Regions from separate parts of the Streptosporangium sp. NPDC002524 genome, predicted to be linked through region 3. Evidence: riboswitches for the same ligand, from Rfam matches in the RefSeq annotation. Region 3 holds a riboswitch; each other region holds the start of a gene.
The links. Region 3 has a riboswitch for cyclic di-AMP ahead of ABT053_RS21230 (C40 family peptidase). Riboswitches for the same ligand answer to the same signal wherever they lie in the genome.

Region 1 (5,040 bases), on a different contig from region 3:
AACCCGGGGCTCGCCAGTACCTGCTCGCGCTCTGCCGCGGTGCGAGCGTGGTCGGAGAGCTGCACGTCGAAGCTGAGCTTCTGAGCGGTGGTCATCGCACGGATCCTTCTCTTGGTGTCTGGCTTACCCTTGGGTCCATTCTGCGTCGGACCGGGTAACGGGAAACTACTCCATCCATGCCGAAAACCGGCAGTGCTGGAGAAACAAAAACGCACCTGGCGGCTCGGATGAGCCGCCAGGCGCGTCGGGGTCGAGGAGGGCGGCTTCCTCAGCCGGCTACTCGGGCGGTGATGTCGTCGCCGATCTCCTGGGTGGTCCGGCCGGCCCGGCCGGACAGCCGCTCGACCAGGTCGTCGGCGACGGCCCGCTCGACCCTGGCGGCCTCGTCGGCCAGGCCCAGGTGGTCGAGGAGCATGGCGACCGACAGGATCGTGGCGGTCGGGTCGGCCTTGCCCTGGCCCGCGATGTCGGGGGCGCTGCCGTGGACCGGCTCGAACATGCTCGGCGCGGTGCGGTCGGGGTTGACGTTGCCACTGGCCGCGAGGCCGATGCCGCCGGCGATCGCCGCGCCGATGTCGGTGAGGATGTCGCCGAAGAGGTTGTCGGTGACGATCACGTCGAAGCGCTCGGGCTGGCTGACGAAGAACATCGAGGCCGCGTCGACGTGGCAGTAGTCGGTCTGGACATCGGGAAACTCCAGGCCGACCCGGTCGAAGGTGCGGGCCCAGAGGTCACCGGCGTAGGTGAGCACGTTGGTCTTGTGGACCAGCGTCAGCTTCCTGCGCGGGCGGCCCTGCGCCTTGGCGAAGGCGTAGCGCACGACGCGCTCGACGCCGTAGGCGGTGTTCAGCGACTCCTGGGTGGCGATCTCGTGCGGCGTGTCCCGGCGCATCACGCCGCCCGCCCCGGCGTACGGGCCCTCGGTGCCCTCGCGGACGACGATCATGTCGATGTCCTCGGGGCGGGCCTTGCCCAGCGGCGTCTCGACGCCGGGGAAGAGCTTGACCGGGCGGAGGTTCACGTAGTGGTCGAGCCGGAAGCGGAGCTTGAGCAGCAGGTCGCGCTCCAGGATGCCCGGGGGCACGCTGGGGTCGCCGACCGCGCCGAGCAGGATCGCGTCGTATCCGCGCAGCTCTTCGAGGACCGTGTCGGGCAGGGTCTCGCCGGTCTCGTGGTAGCGCTTGGCGCCGAGGTCGTAGGTGGTGGTCTCCACCTTCGTGCCGACCGCTTCGAGGACCTTCAGCCCCTCGGTGACGACCTCGACTCCGATTCCGTCCCCGGGGATGACCGCCAGGCGAATGTTACGCGAATCCATGCAGGCACCTTACCGGTCCGTCTCGGTGATCGAACAGCGGTCTCACCCTCCGGACACATGCACCTTCAGACCCCCTGATCGTTTTGTCCATTTTTGCTTCCTATTGACCGTTTCGGGAGGTTTGGCTATGGTCCTCCCATTCACATCAATGCCTAATCCGTACGGGCCATCCCCTTACCGGGCCCGCACGGAGCCGGGGAACCACTCTTTACGGGATCTACCTGGCCTCGGGAACCCCGCTCCTCCCCCGGAGCGCCGTTCCCGGCCGTCGTCAGGTGGATTCCTTGGGGCGAATCAGCGCGTTCTCGCGCCGTAGGGCGGCCTCCACGCCCGAGCCCGACAGCTCACCCGGCCGGCCTTATGGAAGGAATTCATGCTGTCCGGCACAGTTCTCCCCCGCGTCCTGTCCATCTCCGCCTCCCTGATCGTCGCGGGCGCCGCGGTGTGCGCGGCCTCACCCGCCGCCCTGGCCGCCTCCCCGCCCCCCGCCCCCGGGCCCGCCGCGCTCAACACCCCCGCGCTGAAAGAGGCCCTCAAGGCGGTGGCCGTCAAGCCCGCTTGGCAGAAAGCCGTGAAGTGGGCCCTGTCCAAGCAGGGAACGCCCTACGTCTGGGGCGGCACCGGCCACGGCGGCTTCGACTGCTCCGGCCTGGTGCTCCGCGCCTACGGCGCCGCCGGGATCAAGCTCCCCCGCGTCACCAACGACCAGTACGCCGCCTTCTCCAAGAAGATCGCCTGGAAGGATCTCAAGCCCGGCGACCTGGTCTTCTTCAGCGGCCTCGGCCACGTCGGCATGATCACGAAGCCCGGCTACATGGTTCACGCCCCGCAGACCGGCGACGTGGTCAAGGAGGAGAAGCTCGACTCCTGGCGCCGCGACTCCTTCGCGGGCGCGGTGCGTCCCGACCCGCAGGGCGTTCAGCTGGCCAAGCGGGTCAAGCTCGCGACGGAAACCGTGGCCGGCGGATGAGACACGCCGGCGGATCACCGCCGGGAGGCTCCGAAGATCCCGGCGGCGAGAACGGGCTCAGCGGGTGGGGACACCACCGTTGTCCCTGCGGTCCAGAGCGGTCTGGAGCGCGTCGGTGGCCTCGTCCTCGGTCTCGTCGGGACGGTTCCAGGGATACATGTCGTACATGGCGAATCTCGTCTCGGTCGCATGCCAGCAAGGAAGGTGGTCGAGACTCCGGTCGGGACTCCGACCAGGCCTGATGTCGCGGGTCCGGATCACGGACCGCCGACGACGGGGGCTTGGAGCCGGCACGCGCCACGACACCGCGGCGAGTCGCCGGCCTGCCCCTGTCAGGCCTCGCCGCGGCAGGTAGGAATTACGAGAACCTGGCGCATATCACTCCAGGTTACCCGGCGGCGGAAACACCGTCTCGTCCGGCGTACACACTTCTCACATGCTGAGACGAGAGGTGGCCGCCGTCCCGGTCTCCGGGACGGCGGCCACCTGGGCTTTTCCGGCTAGTCGGCCAGGTCGACCGAGCGGCCGCTGTCGGCGCCGATCTCCGAGCCGATCTGGTCGATCACCTCGGCCGGGATGGCGGTGTCGACGGTGAGCGCGATGAGCGCCTTGCCGCCCTTGACGTCACGGGCCACCTGCATCGAGGCGATGTTGATCGAGTGGTCGCCGAGGATGCGGCCGACCACGCCGACGATGCCGGGCCGGTCGGTGTAGGTGAAGAACGACAGGTGGTCGGTCGGCTCGATCTCCATCTGGTAGCCGTTGACCTCGACGATCTTCGTGATCTGCCTCGGCCCCGCCAGGGTGCCGGAGACCGAGATCGCGCGGCCGTCGGCGAGGACGCCGCGGACCGTCACGACGTTGCGCCAGTCGGGGCTCTCGGAGCTGGTGATCAGCTCGACCGTCACGCCGCGGTCCTTGGCGAGCAGCGGGGCGTTGACGTAGGTGACCGAGTCCTCGACCACGTCGGTGAAGACGCCCTTGAGGGCGGCCAGCTCCAGCACGCGGACGTCGTGGGAGGCGATCTCGCCGCGCACCTCGACGTCGAGCTTGGTGGCGACCTCGCCCGCGAGGGCGGTGAACACCCGGCCGAGCTTCTCGGCCAGCGGCAGGCCCGGCTTGACGTCCTCGGCGACGGCACCGCCCTGGACGTTGACCGCGTCCGGCACGAACTCCCCGGCGAGCGCGAGCTTCACGCTGCGCGCGACCTGGGTGCCGGCCTTCTCCTGGGCCTCGTGGGTGGAGGCGCCCAGGTGCGGGGTGACGACGACCTGGTCGAGCTCGAAGAGCGGGCTGTCGGTGACCGGCTCCTTCGGGAACACGTCGATGCCGGCGCCGGCGACGCGGCCCTCCTTGATCGCGGAGTAGAGGGCGTTCTCGTCGATGATGCCGCCGCGGGCGACGTTGATGAGGCGGACGTTCGGCTTGACCGCGTGGAGCTCCCTGTCGCCGATGAGACCGATGGTCTCCTTGGACTTGGGCAGGTGCACGGTGATGAAGTCGGCCTCGGCCAGGGCCTCCTCCAGCGAGACCAGCCGGACGCCCATCTGCGCGGCGCGGGCCGGCTGCAGGTAGGGGTCGTAGGCGATCAGCTCGACGCCGAACGGCTGGAGGCGTTGCGCGACCAGCTGGCCGATCTTGCCGAGGCCGAGGATCGCGACGACCTTCTCGTCGAGCTCCACACCGGTGTACTTCGAGCGCTTCCACTCGCCGCCCTTGAGCGCGGAGTGCGCCTGGGCGACGTTGCGGGCGGAGGCGAGGATGAGGGCGACGGTGTGCTCGGCGGCGCTGGTGATGTTGGAGGTCGGCGCGTTGACGACCATGACACCGGCCTTGGTGGCGGCCTCCACGTCGACGTTGTCCAGGCCGACGCCCGCGCGGGCGACAACGCGGAGCCGGGGAGCGTTGGCGATCGCCTCGGCGTCGACCTGCGTGGCGCTGCGCACGATGAGCGCGTCCACGTCGGCGAGGGCGGGCAGGAACTGGGCACGGTCGGCGCCGTCGGTGTGGCGGACTTCGAAGTCCGCGCCCAGAACCGCGAGACCGGCCTCGGAAAGTTCCTCAGCGACCAGTACGACGGGCTTGTTCACAGGCTGGATCCTTACTAGACGGTGAGGGGTGCACGGACCTCACGTAGTCTATCGGCGCTTGTGAACGCGTTCACGAGTGTCCCGCGATCCGAGACGCCTCGATGCCCGGCGGGACGCTCCCGGAGGCTCGCGGGACGCGAGGGGACCCAGCGACACAGGAGACGGTTACCCGTCTTGACAGATCTCATGCGCTCAAAATTCAAGTTGGTATTGATCCCAGGAAAACTTCGCGATTACCCTGATAAGCCGTGGTCCACTACCTATCGTTCCTCATATGAGCATCGGGAACCCCGCTCTCGGCAACGTGCTCGCGCAGCACGGCGATCCGCACCGGCTGCTTGCGGCGCTGGCCGAATGGGGACTCCTGGTTGCCGTGCGACCCGACCGCTCCGTCGTGCTGGGCACGACCCAGGCCGGTGATCGTGTCCTGCTCGGATACACCTCGGCGGACACCTACGCGCGGCACCGTGGCAGCCACTCGCTGTCGGCGTGCGACGCCGACACCATCCTCGACATCCAGCGCGTCACCGGCGTGCGGGAGATCGTGATCGACGCGGCGGGCCCGGCGGCCGCGGCCGTGCCGATCGAGGATCTCCAGCGCTACCTGCTCTCGACGCGCAGCGGCCCCACGCCCGCGCTGTCGAGCGCGGCGCCGACGGCGTACG
Region 2 (5,040 bases), on a different contig from region 3:
TTGCGCTTCCGTGGCCGTGGACCCCGAGACCCATACGGAGCCCCTAAGGCCCCTCGTTTTCTCCCCTGTACGCGAAAACGGGGCCGGCGGTTCAACCGCCGGCCCCGTTATTCGGGGAACTACTTGATCTTGACGACGACCGTCCCGGCCGCCTTGTCGTGCAGTGCCTGACGCAGCGGCTTGTCCCACAGCAGCCACAGCGCGTTCACCAGGGAGAAGATGTTGGCCACGTAGTTCAGGAACGGGACCCAGCTCAGGAGCTGCGGGCCGAAGAGCACCCCGGCGCGCTTGATCGCCACGTCGGAGCTGAGCCCGCCGGGCGGCAGCGCGCTGCCGACCGGCACGACCTTGATGCCCATGACCATCTTGCCGACCGTCTGCCCGCCCCGGCTGAGCATGAAGAACTCGTAGGCCAGGTAGATCGCCCCGGAGATCAGGGCGGTGAGCAGGCTCGCGAGGAACAGGCCGCTCGGCTCCGTGAAGGCGCCCGTCTCGGTGTTGAAGCTTCCCTGCGTGACGAGAACGGCGGTCATCACCGAGGTGATGATGAGCATCGGAATCGCCAGGATGATCCCGTCGACGATCCTCGCCACCAGGCGCTGCCACCACTCGGCGAGCGGGGCCGGGGCCCCGGGGGGACCGCCGTACGGCTGGCCGTAGCCCTGCTGCCCGTACGCGGGCTGCTGCTGGCCGTACCCCTGCTGGCCGTAGTCGGGCTGCTGGCCGTAGCCCTGCTGGCCGTACTGCTGCTGCCCGTAGTCGGGTTGCTGGCCGTAACCGGGCTGGGGCTGCTTCTGCCCGTAGTCGGGCTGCTGGCCGTAGCCGGGCTGCTGCTGGCCGTAGCCCTGCTGCTGGCCGTACCCACCCTGCTGGCCGTAGCCCTGCTGGCCGTAGCCGGGCTGCTGACCGTACGCGCCGGTCCCGCCCTGCTGGCCGTACCCCTGCTGCTGGCCGTAGCCCTGCTGCTCGTGGGAGGACTGCTGGCCGTAGCCGGGCTGCTGACCGTACGCGCCGGTCCCGCCCTGCTGGCCATAACCCTGCTGCTGGCCGTACCCACCCTGCTGGCCGTAGTCGGGCTGCTGGCCGTAGCCCTGCTGCCCGTAGCCCTGCTGACCGTATCCGGGCTGGCTCTGTCCGGGGCCGGTGTTCGGCTGTGAGGCCTCCGACCTGTACCCCACGACTGTCACGTCGGGGTCGAGTCCGCCAGGGCCTCGACCCGCGTTGTGCTGTCCGTAATCCGGCTGCCCCGACGGTGTGCGATCGCGGTCGGGATCATCCTGTGGATACGGCGGCTGTCCGGTGCTCACCGCGTCACCTCACTTAGACTGCGCATGTGGCAAATGTCAGACGCACATGCATGCTGCTGCACAAGGTATCGACATAGGTATCAACAGTCACCTTTCCGATCAGTCAGCTCTAAAGTCATCGGAGTCGGGCTCCCGTGTCAGATGCAGCAGCATCCGGGAGTTTCCCAAGGTGTTGGGCTTGACGTGTTCCAGATCGAGGAACTCCGCCACACCCTCGTCGTAGGAGGCGAGAAGTTCGGCGTAGACCTCCGGCGCGACGGGTGTGCCCTGGATTTCCCTGAAGCCGTGCCTGGCGAAGAAGTCGACCTCGAAGGTCAGGCAGAAAACCCGGCGCAGGCCCAGCTCGGCGGCCGTGCGAATGAGCGCGGAGACGATCCGGTGGCCGATCCCCATCCCCCTGCGGGTCGGATCGACGGCGACGGTGCGGATCTCGGCCAGGTCCTCCCACAGGACGTGCAGGGCCCCGCAGCCGATCACCTCGCCCTCCGCGTCGGTGGCGACCCAGAACTCCTGGACGTCCTCGTACAGGGTGACGGTGGCCTTCTCCAGCAGGCGCCGGCCGACGCCGCCGTAGGTGTCGACGAGCCGCCTGACGGCCCGGACGTCCTGGGTGCGCGCGCGGCGGACCGTGACCTCGGGGGCCGTCCCCGCTCCGGGCGAACCCCGCTCCGCCCCCGCGGATCCGGCGCGCCGCTCCCCGTCTCCGGGGGCCTGGATGACCGGCCCGGGAGAATGCTCAGCAAGCTGCTCCATGACCGTTCAGCGTACGTCCTCGCGGGTCTTCAATTACGGTTCACCCTTAACCCGCAGCTCGCAGGCCGCACGTGACCCTTGGAAGTCGCTTTACCACGCTCGGTGCACGGCACCTCCGGTGTGCCGTAGCTCACCTTTGGCACGGTCCCGGACCTGGGAAGACACCCGTCACACCCGTCACACCCGAGGCAAAGGCAGCGTAATGGCCATGTTGATCATATTGACGTGTGATCTTTTCGTGACACCTCAGTTGCGAAACCTCTACTGAATTCGCAGTTCTGGTTGAGCAGGAACCACGGGTGCACTAATCTCCGTGCTCGATGTCAGAGACGTAAAAAGCCTGACCCGCCGAATCCCCCCACGCAGGGAACCGGGGACCCACCACGTCCTCCGGGGTGAATCCGAGTGCCGACCGGCGCACCCGGTAGGGCTGCCTCCGGCCCGAACCCGTCAGCTAACCCGGTAGGCGGCCGAGGAGAAGGAGCCTGTTGGTGAAGCGCACGCGCGACCACGGAGGAGAGCACGCGGGTCACGACACCCGCCGCCGAGCACGCGCGCCACGAGGGCTGCGCCGCCGCATGGCGGTCGTCGGCCTGGCATTCGCCACCCTGACCCTCGGCACCCCGCTGGTGGCGGCCACCGCGGACCCCGAGCCCAGCCTCCAGCAGCTGGCCAAGCAGGCCGAGAAGCTGCACCAGGAGATCGGCGTCCTCGCGGAGCGCTACAACGGCGAGCGGGTCAAGCTCAGGCAGGCCCAGCGGGCCGCCGAGAGCGCCAAGAAGACCCTCGCGTCGAGCGAGTCCGAGCTGGCGTCCCGCCGCACCAAGGCCACCCTCCTCGCGCAGAGCACCTACATGTCGGGCGGCCTCAACTCCGGGCTCGCCTTCACGCAGGCCACCGACCCCGACACCTTCCTCGACCAGGCGACCACCAACTACGCGCTCCAGCAGCAGCAGAGCGAGGAGGTCGCCCAGGTGAGCCGGGCGATCGAGGCCGCCGGGCGGGCCCAGGCCAGCGCCAAGGCCAGGACCGCGGAGGTCAAGAAGATCCTGGCGGAGATCGACGGCAACCGGACCAAGATCGAGCGGCTGGTCGACCGCGTCGAGAGCGACCTGTTCAGCGAGGTGCGCACCAGGGCCGTCAGCAACAGGGGCGCCCGGGTGAAGACGAACGTGCCCATCGTGGGCAGCGGCAAGGCCGCCGAGGCCACCCGCTGGGCGCTCACCCAGCAGCTGAAGCCGTACGTCTGGGGCGCCGAGGGCCCCAACTCCTTCGACTGTTCCGGCCTGGTCATGTGGGCCTACCAGAAGGTCGGCATCAGCCTGCCGCACTACACCGGCGACCAGTGGACCGCGGGCACCCACGTCTCCAGGAACGAGCTGCGCCCCGGCGACCTGGTCTTCTTCTACAGCGACCTGCACCACGTCGGGATCTACATCGGCGCGGGCCTGATGGTCCACGCCCCCCAGACGGGTGACGTCGTCCACATCGCCACGATCGACAACCGCCCCTTCGCCGGAGGCGTCCGCATCGCCGCCTGAACCGGCACCGGCGACCGGATTCCCGTACGCCCGGACCGGGGGCGCACGTGGTCGAACCGGAAACGTTCACGGCGGAACAGGGGACGCACGCGGCAGAACCGCGAACCACACGGTCGAACCGAGAACGCGCGCGATCGGACGTGGTTGAACCGGAAACGCACGCGGTCGGACCGGAAACGCATGCGGTCGGACCGGGAACGCACGTGGTCGAACCGGGAACGTACACGGCGGAGCCGGATCGACGACCGGATCTGATAGGCGGGTGGGCGGCCGACGGATCGACCGGCGTACGCCCGTGTGCGGGCCGGGCACGTGTCCGGCCCCGCACGCGTGTCCGGCCCGACCTGCCGGACACGCGGCGGTGTGTCAGATCAGGCGGCGGCGCGCTGCCCAGGCCACTGCCTCGATGGCCGTGGCAACGCCGATGCGGTCGCAGATGCCTCTGAGCCTGCGTCTGACCGTCCGGCCGCTGATGTCGAGGCGACGCCCCACCCGATCGACCGTGACACCCTTGGCGAGCTCAGCCAGCAGCACGAGGTCGTCGTCACTGAGACCGATATCGCTCATGCCCAGGGGGCTGTCGCCATGGCGTGAATCCACTTCTGGATATGCCATCAAGAGTCACTCCCCCCACTCTGGAAACCGGGTGCGAGACGCCGGAAATGAATACCGTCCGCCAGGAACGGTAAACGCCTTGTTCAAAGGTCGTCAAGTTCCACTCTTCATAGCGTGCGTCCAGTATTGACATAGCAGGCGCTACGTGAAGTACTCATGATATGTCAGTGCCTTTGCGGCTATGTCATGATCGAGCGCAGGCACGAGCCGGCAAGCACCCCCTGGCTGCGGAGACCGAAGTCCTGGCAGAACAAGGTTTCGCCGGAACCGCAGGCCCGCCGGACACCCCGAAGCCGCCCCCTCGGGATCCGGCCCGCCCGCATTTCTCGGAAAAAATTGATCTCTTCCCGACGCTCTCCGACGGCCATGCCCCTGCTACCTTGACGGCACCCCATGAAAAACGTGGAAATATGAGGGTCAAGCGTACAGCTTTGCGGCATTCGCGAAGTACCGCGTGGTGACGACGGGATGCCCGAGCGATATTGGACGTGCTGGAAAGGGATTTCTGCACCATACGGAAATGCGTCCCCTATTGCGCGGAACCAGCGGGAGCATGAACCCATCCGGCATTTCCCGCCCGCCGGGTCGGCCCCGGTGCCCCGGGGCGTTTCCCTGAAGACCCACCCCGATCCGCTCCCCGAGGACCCACCCCGATCCGCGGGAATCCGCGAGGACGCCCCGCCCTGGAGCTCTGGAGCCTTGGAGCCCCGGAGTCCCGGAGTCCCGGACCCTGTCCGATCCCCGGAGCGGTGGCCGGGGTCGCCGTCCGGCCCGTTCCCGGCACGCCTCCGCCCAGGGGCATGCCGAGGCGACGCGGGACGAGG
Region 3 (5,040 bases):
CCGAGACCAACTGGAAGGTCGTCAACTCGGCGAAGGCCAGGCTGGCCGTGAACCCGTGCGACAGGAGCACGCTGGCCGCGACCGGCCGGACGGCCGCGCGGACGGTGACCTTCACCGGCGTGCCGGACTTCATGAAGGTCGAGCAGGTGATCCTGTACGGCTCGCGCGCCTCGGCCGTCTCGGCCGTCGCCCAGGTGCGCGCCGCCCTGGCCAGGTGCGGGGCGAGGACCGACTCGGGCTCCTCCTACCGCTACGCCTCCTCGCGCCTGACCGGCGTCGGCGACGAGGCGCTGCGGATCTCCGGCCAGGTCTACTACGGGAGGAAGGCCGGGGTGGGCGGCGACCGGAGCGTGCTGGTCAGGAAGGGCAACGCGGTCGTGGTCTACCTCTGGGCGGGCGAGTACGCCAAGCCCGCGAAGGGCGACTGGACCGTCCAGTTGCGCGACGCCAGGAAGATGACCGCCAAGGTCTGCGGCATCGCCGTCTGCGGGTAGCGCGACGAGGGCTTGATCCGGTTCGACCTGGTTCGGCCCGGTTCCGTCTGGTCCGGTCTGGTCCGGTCTGCTCCGCTTCCCGCGATCGGGGCTGGGGCTCGATCCGTTTCGGCCTGGTCCGCTTCCAGCGACCGCGACCGGAGCCGGGGCGCTGTGCGCGGCCGGGGGCCGGATTGGGCCGTTCCCTCACGAGCGGCGTTCGGGCCGGGCAGGGTCGGGCAGGGTCGGGCCGGTTTCCGCGACCGAGGTCCGGGGCCGGGTTCGGGCCGCTCGCGGCCGGGGCGTCGCCGCCCGTCAAGTGGCACCCCGGCGGCGGGTAAAGGGTTTCCACCTGCGATTAAGGAGCAAACCCGGCAAAAAGGTGAGTCAATCATTACTTCTTCTGTACTATTCGCCGCAGGTCTGGTGCAGTCGGGAGGCGTTGACGTGGCCGTGGCGGGTTTGCCGGTTGGACTGATTCGGATGCCGGTGGCGGCCGGGCTCGCGCTCGCGTTGCTGATGTTGCCGGTGAGCGGAGCGTTCGCCGAGCCGAAGCCGACACTCGCCCAGGCCAAGAAGAAGCTGGAGAAGCTCAACGAGCAGGCCGACCAGGTCGTCGAGAAGTACAACCAGGCCTCGGAGAAGTGGAAGCGGGCCAGGAAGAAGTACCGCACGCTCAACGAGGACCTGACCCGCCAGAACGACCAGGTCGCCGGGCTGCGCAAGGAGCTCGTCACGATGGCCGTCAGCACCTACCAGGTCGGCGTGGTCAACGGCTGGGAAGGCATGATCTACCAGACCGACCCCGGCGCCCTGCTGAGCGGCCTGGCCGCCGCCGACCAGATGTCCACCTCCCGGGCCCAGTCCCTGAGCGCCTTCGACGAGGCCACCAAGGCGCTGCGGACCAGCCGGGACGAGGCCAAGACGGCGCTCGCCGAGGCCGACGAGACGCGCGACGACCTGGCCAAGGAGAAGGCCAAGGCCGACAAGATGGTCAAGGCCCAGACGAAGATCCTGCGCGAGCTCAACGCCTTCAGGACGGGCAACCCCGAGAGCCCCGGGATCCAGTACAGCGGCTCCGCCTCGGGCAACGCCCGCGCCGCCCTGCAGTTCGCCTTCGCCCAGATCGGCAAGCCCTACCAGTACGGCGGCACGGGCCCCGGCGGCTGGGACTGCTCCGGCCTGGTCCAGGGCGCCTGGCGCAGCGGGGGAGTCAGCCTTCCCCGTACGACCTGGGAGCAGTGGAGCTGGGGCGCGAGCCGCAAGGTGTCGCTGAGCGAGCTCCAGCCGGGCGACCTCATCTTCAGCGAGGGCCTCGGTCACGTCAGCATGTACGCGGGCGACGGCCGGATCGTGCACGCCCCGCAGACCGGCGACGTCGTCAAGGTCGTCCCGCTGTCCTCCTACGGCCGCCGCATCGTCGGAGCCGTCCGCCCCTGAGCGGGGTCCCCTAGCGCTTCCCAGGGCCGTCCCGGGCCTGTCCCCTTGCATTGGATGATGCCCCGCCTCGCGTCGTAGGGAGCGCCGGGGGAAACCGGATGTGCCGGGCGCGGCGGTGATCTCAGCGTCGGGACATGATCAAACCATGGACGCCCGACGAGCTCGCGTACGCCGACGCCGTGTTCGGTCGCCTGCTCGGTCGTCGGCTCGGCGGTGCGGCGGACGACCCGGCGCTGGGCTACCCGCGCGACGACTACGCCGAGCATCTGCGCACCGAGTACAGCACCTTCGGGTGGCTGCCCGAACCGATGCCCGGACCGATGCTTGACGCCGCCGGATTCGGGATCGTCGAGGCGGAGTTCCGGCAGTCGATCTACGGCGCCCGCACGTGCGTCAGGCGATGAGAGTGCCTGGCCGGATCGGCCGGGAACGGTCCATCCGCGAGGCTCAAACCTCAATCAGCGAGATGTGATGAATATTACAGAAATGGCTATTTGACGGAGTGATGTCCGAATGTGTGACGAGAGTCATATCTCGATAGCATAAATAGCCATTAAGCAGGGGTAACAGGAAGATCAAGAGGACTATCCGGTCACCCGATTTGGCGAATGCTTTGCCGAAAGTTGGAGAACGGGGTAACTTCTGGCGTCGCGACGTGCAAGCCACGCCGTCGCGGCGAATGTCGGTCTTCGGGCCGGTGTCCCTTATAGAAATCCAACCGGCCGCCGTGCCCCCACCCGGGGGCAGGGCTCGTCACGGCGGCCCGCCGAATCCATGCAGCCAGGAGGCATGGAACCGGGGACCCAAAAGGCCCAGCACAGCGTGGCCAGGGGTGAATCGGCGCATTTGTGCCGTAGGGCATCTTCCAAGCCCGAACCCGTCAGCTAACCCGGTAGGCATCAGTGGAAGTCCCAAGGAGAAATCCTGTCTACCACCCCGTACAACCCCCGTCTGTCGCGCCTTTTCCGCCTTTCCCTCGGCGGTATCGCCCTCACCCTGACCGCCTCAGCCGGAGCGGTCACCCTGGGGCCCATGGCGGCGCAGGCGACGGTGGACGGCCCCTCGGAGATCCTGGTCAACAGCGCGGCCGGAGTCTCCGAGAAGGCCGAGAGCACCACGAAGACCGCCCCCCAGACCGCGTCCAAAGCCAAGGCCAAGGGCAAGGCCGGGAAGAGCAGGGCGGCGCTGCAGAAGATCCGGGCCGGAAAGGCGGTCTCGGCGGCCAAGAAGCAGATCGGCGATCCGTACCGGTGGGGAGCCTCCGGTCCCGGAGCGTTCGACTGCTCGGGGCTCGTCCGATACGCCTGGAAGAAGGCGGGCGTGTCCCTCCCCAGGATCACGCACAGCCAGTACAGATCGATCAGGAAGAAGGTCTCGTGGAGCAAGTTGCACCCCGGTGACCTGCTGTTCTTCAGCGGGAAGGGCCACGTCGGCATGTATGTCGGCAAGGGCAGGATGGTCCACTCGCCGAGCAGCGGCAAGACGGTCCGTATCGTGAGGCTGGCGGGCCACTACAGGTCCTCCTTCGCCGGAGCGGTACGGCCGGGGGCCTAGACCCCACCCGGATCCCGGGAGGCCAGGGGCCTGACCCCGCCCGGATCCCGGGACCCGCGCGTGAGCCGGAGCACCGGCCCGAGCACGGGAAAGCGGCCCCGGCCCTCCACCAGGAGGGCCGGGGCCGCTCCATGCCGGTCGAGTACCATCGGCTCGTATGTCCGTCCCGAAAGGGCGCCGCGCCGTGCTCGCCGGGATGCTGGCGCTGATGAGCGCCGGTCCGTTCGCCGGGACGGGACCCCTCCTGGCCGGAGCCGCACCCCTCCCGCCCAGGACGCCGTACGACGCCAGGACACCTCCGCGCGACCCCCGCCACCTCCGTGACCCCCGCGACCCCCGCGACCTCCGCGACCTGTGGCCGGGCGCCGCGGTCACCGTCAGGGGCGAGCACTCCCTCGTGGTCGGCCACCGCGTCCCCGCCGCCGTCCTGCGGGATCTGGCGGCGCGGGCCGACCGGGCCCGCGCGACGATCGCGGCGATCTGGGGGCCGGTCCCCGCGGTGATCCTCTTCCCCGCCACCGACGCCGAGGCCGCGGCGCTCGCCGGGGCCGGGAGCACCCGCGGCCTGGCCGCGATGGCGACCGCGGACCGGGTGATCGTCCTGCCGTCGGGATACGCCAGGCTCACCGGGACCGGCAGGGACGTGGTGATCACCCACGAGCTCGCCCACGTGGCCACCGGCGCGACCCGCGGCGGCCGGGTGCCGATGTGGCTGTCGGAGGGCTTCGCCGACTACGCGGGCTACCGCGACGCCGGGATCGCGGTGCGCACGGCCGCCGCCGAACTGGCCGCCGAGGTGCGCGCGGGCGTCCTGCCCGCCCGGCTCCCCGGCCCGGCCGACTTCGCCCCCGGCGCGCCGAGGCTCGCGCAGGCGTACGAGGAGGCGTGGCTCGCCTGCCGGTTCGTCGCGGAGCGCTTCGGGGAGAAGGCCCTGGTGAGGCTCTACGGTAGCGATGTCGGGAGCACGCTCGGGCTGCCGGCGGCCGAGTTCACCGGAGCCTGGCGCGACTACCTCAGGAAGGAACTCACGTGACGCTGAGCACGACGGACACGCCCTCGGGCGTGCGGTCGGCGGGGTGGGCGCTGGCCGTGCTGGGGGTGGTCACGCTGGCGGTCGTGGCGTTCACCACGCCCTGGAGGGCGCTGCCCGAGGGGGCTCCGGCCGTCGTTCCCGATCCGGCCCGCGACTTCACCGCCGAGCAGATCGCCAGGTCCGAGAGGTTCGACGCGCTGGTCAGCCTTCCCGGCTACCTGTCGCTCGGACTGACGCTGCTCGTGGCGGGGGTGCTGGTCGCCACCCCGCTGGGCGCGCGGCTCGCCGACCGGCTGCCGGGGCCGTGGTGGCTGCGGGCGCTCCTCGGCGTGCTGGCGCTGTCGGTGGCCGTGGCGATCCTGCGCTGGCCCCTGGGGATGTGGTCGGAGAGCTACCTGCGCGAGTTCGGGCTGTCCACCCAGGCCTGGCCCGCCTGGGCGGCCGACCGGGCCAAGAGCACCGGCATCGGCACCGCGCTGACCGCGATCATGGTGCTGGCGGTGATCGCCCTGGCGCGGCGCTACCGGCGCTGGTGGATCC
Region 4 (5,040 bases), on a different contig from region 3:
GGGCGAGCCGACGGCCGCGCAGTTGTCGAGGGCCCGCCGGATCGCGCTCTCGCGGTCGGGCGTGAAGGCCGGCATGAGCACGTCCGGATCGGTCAGCAGGGCGGCCCGCGGGCTCGGGGTGGACATGATCGAGGTGAGGCTGCGCACCCGGCGCGGATGGCGGATCGCGAGTGACTGCGCGATCATCCCGCCCATCGAGAGGCCGATCACGTGGGCCGTGTCCCAGCCGAGCGCGTCGAGCAGCCCGGCGGAGTCGTCGGCCATGTCGTCCAGCAGGTAGGGGACCTCCCCGCTCCCGTCCAGGGCGGGCGTCCCCGCCTCGTTCAGGTGGGTGCTCTCGCCGCTGTCGCGGTTGTCGAAACGCACCACGTGGTACCCGCGGTCCGCGAGCAGCGCGCAGAACCTCTCGTCCCACTGGATCATCTGGCAGCCGAGGCCCGTGATCAGCAGGAGGGGGCGGCCTCCCGGAGAGCCGAAGGTTTCGTAGGCGATCTCGATGCCGTTCGCCGGGGCCCGCAGAGTCATGGCGCTCCTACCGTCCTTGCTGGTTCCGCGGGACAGAATGCCATTCGGGGGAAAGCGGGTCACCGGCGGGGTGGGCTCCGGGGGGAGAACCTCGGCCGGGGGCCCCGCCGGACGGGAGCCCGGTGGGCCGGGTCTCCGCGGAAGGAAGGCCGGGAGCCGGGGAAGCTCCGGCCAGGGGGTTCCGGCCAGGGGGTTCCGTTCAGGCGAGAGCCTGGTGGGCCTGGTCCCCGTAGGAGGGAGGCCGGGAGCGGGGAGGCCCCGGCTCAGCCCTTCCCGGCTCAGCTCTTTCCGGCGCCGATCGCGGCGGCTCGGGCGCCGGCGGCGGCCGCGTCGGCCTGCGCGTGCCAGGAGGCGGGCTCGACCATGACCTTGGGCTTGCCGGCCCACGGCCGGGCCGCGGCGCTCGCCAGCTGGGTCTGCACGCCGATCCCCAGTTCCTGGGCCTTGGCGAAGACGACCGTCGGGGGCTTGGCCGGGCTGGTGTCCCTGCGGCTCCAGGCACCGGTGGAGAACGCGACGGGGTGGTTCTTGATCCCCGTACCGCCACCCCACTTGGTGACCACGTACTTGATGTCGATGTGGCCCATGCCGCCGTTGCCGTCCACGCCGAGCGTGCCGGCGTTGAACGTTCCACCGGTCAGGTCGGCGAAGGTCTTGGCGTCGATGTCGATCATGATGCCCTGGTTCGAGGGGGAGCCCGGACCGCGGTCGCCGACGAAGAACTTGGCCTTCTTGCCCTTGTAGATGATGTAGCCCTCGGTGAGCAGGGGCCAGCTCGGGCTGGCGATCATGCCCTTCTGCATCGGCCTGCCGCTGGCGGGCAGCCCGGTGTCACCGGCCCGGCCGGAGGAGTCGTCCCAGAAGTAGGAGGCCGTGGTCGCGCCCTGGAGGAGGACGGTCTCGGCACTGGCCTTCGCCACGCCGACCTCGGGGTCGGCGGTGGCGGCGAAGCAGGGAGTGGCGGGCAGCGCCAGGGCGACACCGGCGGAGGCGAGGACGCTCGCACCGATCAGGGCGGCGGCCGCGAGACGCTTGCCGCGAGGATTGTCGTTCTGCCAGGTGGACTTGCTCAGGCCGTTCTTGTGCATACCAAAGATGGGGCGCATGGAGAAAAGGCTCTTTCGCGAGGGAACGGGGCAGCCGTGTGCGACACACCGAAGGGGGTGCACTGGCGGGGACGCGCTCGTCGGAAAAGGGGGCGTAGCCGGAATCTCAGGCAATCGCTACGCGGAGCACGATCTGGAGGACGCCGCGATCGGGGCGGCGAGAGGGTCGGGGGGACGGGGGATGTCGGGGGGCGGAAAAGTCAGGTGGCCGGCACGAACACGGGGTACACCGACGTGGTGACGCGGTGATCCATGAGGGGATCTCCTCTCCATCTCGTCTACCGGGTTAGCTGACGGGTTCGGGCGGTGGAGTTGCCCTACCGCCGCGCTGTCGCGGCGGATTCACCCCGGAAAAGTGGTTCCCCGGCTCCGGAGCCCGTACGGGCTCTCGGGATTCGACGTCGGCCGGCCGCTCCCTCTTGTGAAGGGCAGGTCGCCTACCGATAACTGTGGACACTACCTACCAAAACCGGACAAAGCAAAGCAAACACCATGAAAACCCCAGAAGATCTACCTAGTACCTTCAAGGAAGCCTCATCGATCGCCACGCCAGGCCAACACCCGTCCTACCAGCACGGATGTCTCTCCCATTTCGGGAACAGCCCCCGGAACCCCGTCTCAGGCCCTGTTTCCGGACTCCGTCCCGGCCCTCACGCCCGGGGGTCCGTACAGGGGAATCCCCACCCGGAGGTCCGTACGGAGAAATCCACGCCCGCGGCTCGACCTCGCCCGGCCGGTCCCGTTCCGGGAACCTCGCCCGAAGGCCTCGCGAGCCGGCTGCGGCCCGCCGGCCCCCCGCCCCGCTCAGTCCCACCAGAACGACCAGGCGTTCCTGCCCTTGATCTGCTCGGCGTAGCCGATGAGGTTCCCCGCCCCCTGGATGATGCTGTCGGGGCAGAACGTCCAGTGCTCCGCGGCGACGTGCAGGGCGTGCTCCGAGGTCGTCGGGGGCGCGGCGACGCTGAGGTCGAGGGTGTTGAAGCCCATCCCGACCACCCGCACCCCGAACCTGTCCTCCCAGCTCCGTACGACGGCCGCGAGCGGGACCATCCACTCGTTGTGGTTCAGGGCGCCCTGCCAGCCCATGACGGCGAGGGCGTCGGCCCCGCGCTCGACCGCGACGAGCCCGAGCGGGGTCCTGCGCTCGGCCACCAGACCGGCGTACCAGTCGGCGACCACGCCGGGATCGGCGGCGAGCCTGCCCGAGGGGGCCGGGCCGGGACACTCGGGGCCAAAGGGGTCGAGGAGCTCCAGCTGGTCGAGGTTAGCCTTGGCGATCCAGTCGGACCACACCTCGGCCATGAACGCGGCGGCGTGGTAGTTGTCGATCTGACCGGCCGTGTCCGGGGCGATCTGACCGGCCGACCAGGGCTGGACGGAGTCCTCCAGCAGCACCGGCCACAGGCCCGACCGCTCGTGCTGGGCCCTCAACCGGGCCCAGTACTCGCCGGAGACCGCCACCTCGCTGAGCCAGAACGCCGGACGGCGACGGACGGCGAGCTGAGCGTAACCGGGGTCGGGCCACACCACGTCCCCCGGCGGCAGCTCCACCGAGAGCCTCCTGCCCGCGCCCTTCCCGGCCCCGTCGCCGTCCTCGCCCCCGTCGGCTCCCCCGGCCCCGTCGGCTCCGTCGGCGAACAGCTGGCCCAGAACTGGCGGAAGTCGCTCACTCTCGCAATCGCTCATCTCTACCGATCCGATCCTGACCACGGACCAATTTTGGCCTGTCAACCGCCCCAAGGGACAGTTCTGCCCTGGTCCAGGCAAAAATTATCGGTATCGCGGAGAACGGAACCGGGTGGGTGTCCGTCCTCCACCGCCCCACCCGGCCGCCCGGCCGCCGCTCCGCACCGGGGCGCGCACCCGGCGAGAGGCCTGCGAGATCGCGCCCGCCACTCCCCCCCGCCAGGACCTTCACCCGCCGACGACGGGTCCCCGGAAGCCTCCCCGTTACCGGGGGCGGGCCACCGGTTTGTTGTGCAGTGCAGAACGTTGTGCTGCAAAGTGGCCACAGGGCGGCGGACTCGCCTACCTTGACCAGGTATTCGATTGCCGGATCACAATGGGAAGCCTCGATGAGTGAGCCCGCTCCCGAACGCAACCAGTCGGCCTCGCTCCGACGCGCCCTCGCCGTCCTCGCGCACGTGCGCGACCACGCGGGCGCGGGCCACGGCCTGTCGCTCACCCGGCTCGCCGAGGCGCTCGGCCTGTCCAAGAGCACGGTGCTCCGGCTGACCGCCCCGCTCATCGAGGCCAGGCTCCTGGAGCGCGACCGCAGGAGCGGCGCGTACCGGCTGGGCAGCGGCGCCCTGCACCTCGGGCAGGCCTACCTGTCCACCCTCGACCTGCGGACGGTCGCCGCCGAGGAGTCGCACCGCCTGATGGCGGAGGTCAGGGAGACCGTCCACCTCGTGGTCTACGACCCGCCCGACGTGGTCTACATCGACAAGGTCGAGAACGAGACCAACGTGCGCATGGCCTCGCGCATCGGCAGCCGCAACCCCGTCTACCGCACCGCCGTGGGCAAGGCGATCCTCGCCTGGCAGCCGGAGGAGGCCGTCGAGGAGATCGTGGCCGCCGGGATGCCGCACGTCACCCGGTACACCATCACCGACGGCGCGCGCCTGCGCGCCGAGCTGGGCCGGATCCGGCAGCGGGGCTACTCGGTCGACGACCGGGAGAACGAGCCCGAGGTGCGCTGCGTCGCGGCGCCGATCTTCAACCACAACGACGTCGCCACCTCGGCGATCTCCATCTCGGGCCTCACCTCCCGGATCACCGCCGCGCGGGTGCGAGACCTGGGCCCCCTGGTGGCCGAGGCGGCCCTGCGCATCTCCAGAAAGCTCGGGTCGACCCGATGATCGACGAAATCCACCCGCCGACTCCCTAAGGACCCGTTTTCCATGACTGATCTGGTAACGCTCGGTGAGAGCATGGCGCTGTTCAGCGCGCGGCGCACCGGCCCGCTCAGGCACGCCCGCGACTTCGGGCTCGGCGTGGGCGGCGCGGAGTCGAACGTGGCCATCGGCGTCACCCGCCTCGGCGGGCGCGCGGCCTGGATCGGCAGGGTGGGCGCCGACGAGTTCGGCGAGCTGCTGCGTTCGACACTGGCCGGTGAGGGCGTCGACGTGCGCGGGATGCGGGTCGACCCCGGGGCGCCCACCGGCCTGATGATCAAGAGCAGGCGCACGGCCGAGATGGTCGACGTGCGCTACTACCGCTCGGCGAGCGCCGGATCCCGGCTGCGCCCCTCCGACCTGGACGTCTCGCTGATCCGCTCGGCGCGCGTGCTGCACGTCACGGGCATCACGCTCGCGCTGTCGGCCTCCGCGGCCGAGGCGGTGCGGGCCGCGATCGCCGAGGCCCGCGACGCGGGCGCGATCGTGTCGATGGACATCAACTACCGTCG

Region 1: another riboswitch for cyclic di-AMP. It lies ahead of ABT053_RS14450 (C40 family peptidase); the one in region 3 lies ahead of ABT053_RS21230 (C40 family peptidase).
Region 2: another riboswitch for cyclic di-AMP. It lies ahead of ABT053_RS27220 (C40 family peptidase); the one in region 3 lies ahead of ABT053_RS21230 (C40 family peptidase).
Region 4: another riboswitch for cyclic di-AMP. It lies ahead of ABT053_RS08110 (hypothetical protein); the one in region 3 lies ahead of ABT053_RS21230 (C40 family peptidase).

The regions. Positions count from the first base shown of each region.
Region 1 covers NZ_JBEOWK010000007.1:215,675-220,714, reverse strand. Annotated here, with positions in the region: gene ABT053_RS14460 (branched-chain amino acid aminotransferase) at 1-95, opposite strand, end outside; gene ABT053_RS14455 (3-isopropylmalate dehydrogenase) at 269-1,315, opposite strand; cyclic di-AMP (ydaO/yuaA leader) riboswitch at 1,455-1,688, shown strand; gene ABT053_RS14450 (C40 family peptidase) at 1,689-2,285, shown strand; gene serA (phosphoglycerate dehydrogenase) at 2,786-4,375, opposite strand; gene ABT053_RS14440 (hypothetical protein) at 4,650-5,040, shown strand, end outside.
Region 2 covers NZ_JBEOWK010000016.1:221,444-226,483, forward strand. Annotated here, with positions in the region: gene ABT053_RS27210 (RDD family protein) at 120-1,178, opposite strand; gene ABT053_RS27215 (amino-acid N-acetyltransferase) at 1,407-2,060, opposite strand; cyclic di-AMP (ydaO/yuaA leader) riboswitch at 2,397-2,543, shown strand; gene ABT053_RS27220 (C40 family peptidase) at 2,552-3,601, shown strand; gene ABT053_RS27225 (helix-turn-helix domain-containing protein) at 3,968-4,216, opposite strand.
Region 3 covers NZ_JBEOWK010000011.1:292,936-297,975, forward strand. Annotated here, with positions in the region: gene ABT053_RS21215 (hypothetical protein) at 1-494, shown strand, start outside; gene ABT053_RS21220 (C40 family peptidase) at 957-1,913, shown strand; gene ABT053_RS21225 (hypothetical protein) at 2,048-2,317, shown strand; cyclic di-AMP (ydaO/yuaA leader) riboswitch at 2,668-2,827, shown strand; gene ABT053_RS21230 (C40 family peptidase) at 2,946-3,467, shown strand; gene ABT053_RS21235 (hypothetical protein) at 3,625-4,500, shown strand; gene ABT053_RS21240 (M48 family metallopeptidase) at 4,497-5,040, shown strand, end outside.
Region 4 covers NZ_JBEOWK010000004.1:227,953-232,992, reverse strand. Annotated here, with positions in the region: gene ABT053_RS08115 (alpha/beta fold hydrolase) at 1-525, opposite strand, end outside; gene ABT053_RS08110 (hypothetical protein) at 804-1,613, opposite strand; cyclic di-AMP (ydaO/yuaA leader) riboswitch at 1,892-2,042, opposite strand; gene ABT053_RS08105 (DUF4253 domain-containing protein) at 2,436-3,317, opposite strand; gene ABT053_RS08100 (IclR family transcriptional regulator) at 3,707-4,492, shown strand; gene ABT053_RS08095 (sugar kinase) at 4,535-5,040, shown strand, end outside.